2 regions of the Candidatus Aalborgicola defluviihabitans genome follow, and region 2 is predicted to be linked to the other one. Evidence: predicted binding sites of a transcription regulator. Region 2 holds the regulator's gene; the other holds the start of a gene.

Region 1 (2,394 bases), on a different contig from region 2:
GTGCAGTGGAACTGGCTGCAAAACCCGACCGGGCTGGTGCGCAACTGGTAGCCCTCCGAGGCAAACACGTCTGACAGCATGGACTGGGGCGTGCCCTGGGTCAGCGCAACGGCTTCCGCACGAAACCGCGCGCGACCATCGGTGTCGGTAAACAAAACAACTTTGGTGAATTCAGTCATGGCACGTCCGTAAAAGGCAATGCCGTCAATTATCCCCAGTGGCTAAGGCCAAAGCCATTTGGCGCCACAATCAGACTGAAATATCCCCCTTTTCAGGAACCCCACCATGCGACTTTTGCACACCATGCTGCGCGTAGGCAATTTGCAGCGCTCCATTGACTTTTACACCCAAGTCCTGGGCATGAAGCTGATCCGCAAGTCTGAAAACCCCGAGTACAAATACTCGCTGGCCTTTCTCGGCTATGGCACCAACCCGGATCACGCCGAACTGGAACTCACCTACAACTGGGGGGTGGAAAGCTACGATATGGGCACGGCCTATGGCCACATTGCCCTGGGTGTGCCCGATGCCTATGCGGCCTGTGAAAAGATCAAGGCCGCCGGCGGCAACGTGACGCGCGAACCCGGACCGGTCAAGGGTGGCAGCACCGTGATTGCCTTTGTGACCGACCCCGACGGCTACAAGATTGAATTGATTCAGCGCGCCTAGGTTGTGGCTTCGCGGTAGTGTTCGCGCCGACGCGCCTCGGAGACAAACTCTTCCAGTTGCGGGTCCATGGCATTGCGCGCCGCCACAATACCCAGCACCCGACTGCCCTCCACCACCGGCACATGGCGAAAACCGCGTTCGTGCATGAGCAACAACGCATGACCGTAGGTCGTGTTCGGTGCCAGCGTGGCGGGGTTTGGCGTCATCACTTGGCGCAGCAACGTGGCGTGCGCGTCCAGCCCCTTGGCCAGTACACGAAACACGGCATCGCGCTCGGTGAAGATGCCGATCAGGGTGTCGTTCTCCATCACCAAGGTAGCACCGGTGTTTTTGGTCGCCATGCGTTTGGCCGCCTCGGCCACCGTGGTTTCCGGCGCCAGCAAAACCAGTTTTTTGGGCTCCATCAGGCTTTTAACAGGCAGATCAAACATAGGCCCTCCAATTCATTCGACAACTCTGGGGTGCATGCTAGGCGCCTCTTGAGCAATTACCTTGCCATAGGTCAAACACTTGCTAAATGATCAGGTAACTGTATCGAATTACTATAATTTCAATAGCGCATGACCTATATTTCACGAGGGCTAGAGACTATTTTTTTCTCAAAACAAGGGTGTCACGGGCAATGGGCTGGACATCGACCTTGCTGCGCACGGTGCCTGAGCCCAAGACACCTTTGGGGTGGATGGATACGAGAATTGGCATAGACGATGTAACTGAATTACATGGTGCATGGTACTACTCGCCTTCACATTTTTGGTACACAGAAGTTGCCAATGGGGTGCGAGCTTACAGGCTATGTGCACTTGCAACATTTGGTGGCATTTGGACGACGGATGTTGCAATTGATTGCGGGTTTTCACAAAGAGGCCGGGCTAGTATCAGTTCTCACATTTCTTGAAGGAACCTTGATGTCTATGCAACCTCCGTTCTTTGGCAAACGCCCCCCTGACCCAATCACCAGCCGCTCCCAAACGACCGCAAGTAGCACTTCCAGTGCAGGCGCTGGAAGTGCCGCATTGCACCAGGGCACGCCATCGACCGCTCCAATTACTCCCATCGCGGCCGTGCAACCGGCGGCACCGGTGTCTGGGGCGCCCGTCAAGGAAGGCGGCAGCAAGCTCACCGTGGGGCCCAATATCAAACTCAAGGGCGTGGAAATTACCGATTGCGACACTCTGGTGGTGGAAGGCACGGTGGAAGCAACAATGGACTCGCGCGTCATGCACATCACCGAGGTGGGCGCGTTCAAGGGATCAGCCGACATCGACTTTGCCGAAATCCATGGCGAATTCAATGGCGACCTGACGGTGCGCGAGAAACTGGTGATCTACTCCACTGGCCGAGTCAGCGGCAAAATTCGCTACGGCAAGGTGGTGATCCAGGAAGGCGGCCAGTTGATGGGCGACGTCCAGTTTGACGCGGCCAAGGCCGGCAAGGCTGCGGGCGCTTCTATACTGGCTGGATGACCAACATTGCCGATCTTCGCAAGAGTTACGAGCGGGCCGAACTCGACGAGAGCGCCTCCCACGCTGATCCGCTGCAACAGTTTGACCAGTGGCTGAAAGAAGCCATTGCCTCAAAAATACCCGAACCCAATGCCATGACCGTGGCCACCGTGGCCAGCAACCTGCGCCCGTCTACCCGCGTGGTGCTGATCAAGGGCTATGACGAACGCGGCATCACCTGGTTCACCAATTTCGAAAGCCGCAAGGGCCAGGAACTGGC
Region 2 (2,394 bases):
GGCCGTTCCACCTACTGGGAGCGGGAGCATGCCCGGGAAGTCGTTCCGGCAGGTTTCCTGGACTGACGATGTCCACCATCCAACTTTGCCGCGCGACCAATCCGCCCACGTCCGAGGCGGTGCACATCAACCCCACAGCCGTGCTGTTTGTGGAGGCCGTCCCGGAACAACAGGTCGGACAGACCTCGGTACAGGTTTTCGGTCAGACGCAGGAGAGCATACGGGTCGTCGATTCGTTGGCGAAAGTATTGGAGATGTTGCCGGGCTCTGTTGCCGTACGCCGGCATTACCATGCTGTCGTTCCTCCCGACGGCGGGAGCGTGGTGCATGTCTACCCGTCCAACGTTGCATCCATTGTTTCCGATACGGCGCATGAACCCATGTTCTGGACAATCACTTTCAAGGACCGGTTCGAGCTGCGGGTAATGTCGCCACTGCCGTCGACGCTGTAAAGCTGGCAGCAGCAGCAACTGCAGACCACTCTGGGGCTGCGTCCAATACCGCAACAAGTAAAGTAGATTCAGCGGTCAAGGTCGGCGTCTAAACCAAACACTGCGTCGTAAGTCTGAACGGCAAGTTGCCCACTCAGGATGCTATTGACCTGGTGAAGATGATTGCGGAAAAAGTGAAGGGTGTGAAAAGTGTCAATACTTCCGCTCTTGTCGTAGGCGGTTAACACAACTCCTGGTGGGCCCGTATCCGCCGAGGGGACTGAGGGCATGGCCGCTACAACGCTTTCCTCAGCGATGCAGGGGCGATTTTGAGCCCCTCGCGGTATTTGGCCACGGTGCGGCGGGCGCAGTCGATTCCCTGCTCCTTGAGCATCTCGGAAATCTGGTTGTCGGAGAAGGGCTTCTTGTTGCTCTCGGCGCTGATGAACTGTTTGATGAGTGCACGCACCGCCGTGCTGGAGGCATTACCGCCAGATTCAGTGCCCAGGCCGGAGCCAAAAAAATACTTCAGCTCAAACGTGCCAAACGGCGTGGCCATGTATTTGGCGGTAGTAACGCGGCTGATGGTGGATTCGTGCAGGCCCAATTCATCGGCAATTTCGCGTAACACCAGGGGGCGCATGGCCAGCTCGCCATGGGTAAAAAAGCTTTTCTGCCGCTCCACGATAGCGGTGCTGACCCGCAAAATGGTATCGAATCGTTGCTGGATGTTTTTGATAAACCAGCGCGCCTCTTGCAGGCGCTGTTGCAAGCCGGCGTAGCTGGCGGCGTCTTTGCCGCCACGGTGGTTGCGCAGCACATTGGCATAGATGTCGTGCACGCGCAACTTGGGCATCACGTCGGGATTGAGTATGACGCGAAACTGCGGGCTGGCACCGGGGCGCACCTTGGTGGCGGCAACCACCAGAACATCGGGCACCACAATGTTGCGCTCCACATCCACGAAACGCCGTCCGGGCTTGGGCTCCAACCGGGCAATCAGGGCGATGGCCTCGCGGGTTTGAGCATCCGTGCCGCCGCAGCGCTGCACCAGGGTTTTTACGTCTCGGCGGGCCAGCAAGTCCATGGGTTGCGCGCAGACGCGCAATGCCAGCGCCAACAGCGCGGCACGTTCAGGCGTGGGCGTGTCTAGCGCATCATCAAGTTGGGCGCGCAGTTGCAGACGCAGGCATTCGCCCAGGTTCCGCGCGCCGACACCGGCCGGCTCCAGGTTATGCAGCAGACCCAATGCCACGGTGAAGTGGTGCACCAGGTCTTCCACCTGTTCAGCATCCTCACCGGCCAGGCCACGGGCCAAGTCATCCAGCGGGTCTTCCAGGTAGCCATCGTCGTTGAGCGACTCGATCAGGAAGCGCAAGGCACTGGCATCGGTCTCGCTCAGTCGCAAACGCAAAGCCTGGCGGTGCAGGTGCGATTGCAGGGATTCCTGGCTACGCGCGAGTTCCGTGGCGTCGGTTTCTTCACCGGCGTCCAGATTGTTGGTTTTGGCCTTGGCGTCGGTGCCCCATTCGCCGTCGTCAGGCACCAGCTCAGTGGTGCCATCGCCGTCCCAGTTGGGATCCTCGGATGCGGTCAGGGGCGTAATCTCTTCATCTTTTGGGCCATCAGCCCTCGTCGAATCAGCGTAGTCAGCTATAGAAACAGGAGCAAACTCCACTTCGCGCTCGCCTTCACTGACTGGCGTGTCTGCCTGGGCCAGGCCGAATTCCTCACGCACCGCATCGTCCTGGCTCATTTCCAGAAACGGGTTTTCGTCGAGCATCTGCTCCACTTCCTGGCTCAACTCCAGGGTCGAGAGTTGCAACAGGCGAATGGACTGCTGCAGTTGGGGCGTGAGCGCCAGGTGCTGCGAGACCCGTAATGAAAGGCCGTGTTTCATCAAGTCTCCGCAGGGCCGCCCCAAGGAGACTTAGCCCCCTCGGGGGGCAGCGCAGTGTACGCA

What was found. The regulator sigma-54, encoded in region 2, starts transcription at its own class of promoters, with help from an activator protein. The targets are predictions, from matches to a motif close to TGGCANGNAANCTGCTTT.
Region 1: a site for sigma-54 is predicted at 1,150-1,167, ahead of IPI80_RS12595 (cyclic nucleotide-binding/CBS domain-containing protein). Genes of this name have one in related genera too.

What each region holds. Positions count from the first base shown of each region.
Region 1 is NZ_JADJKN010000011.1:18,941-21,334, reverse strand. Features, by position in the region: partial or broken gene IPI80_RS12605 (hypothetical protein) at 1-179, opposite strand, end outside; gene gloA (lactoylglutathione lyase) at 286-669, shown strand; gene IPI80_RS12595 (cyclic nucleotide-binding/CBS domain-containing protein) at 666-1,100, opposite strand; gene IPI80_RS12590 (bactofilin family protein) at 1,578-2,135, shown strand; gene pdxH (pyridoxamine 5'-phosphate oxidase) at 2,132-2,394, shown strand, end outside.
Region 2 is NZ_JADJKN010000023.1:488,445-490,838, reverse strand. Features, by position in the region: gene IPI80_RS18315 (PRC-barrel domain containing protein) at 1-66, shown strand, start outside; gene IPI80_RS18310 (hypothetical protein) at 69-452, shown strand; gene IPI80_RS18305 (hypothetical protein) at 566-676, shown strand; gene rpoN (RNA polymerase factor sigma-54) at 727-2,331, opposite strand.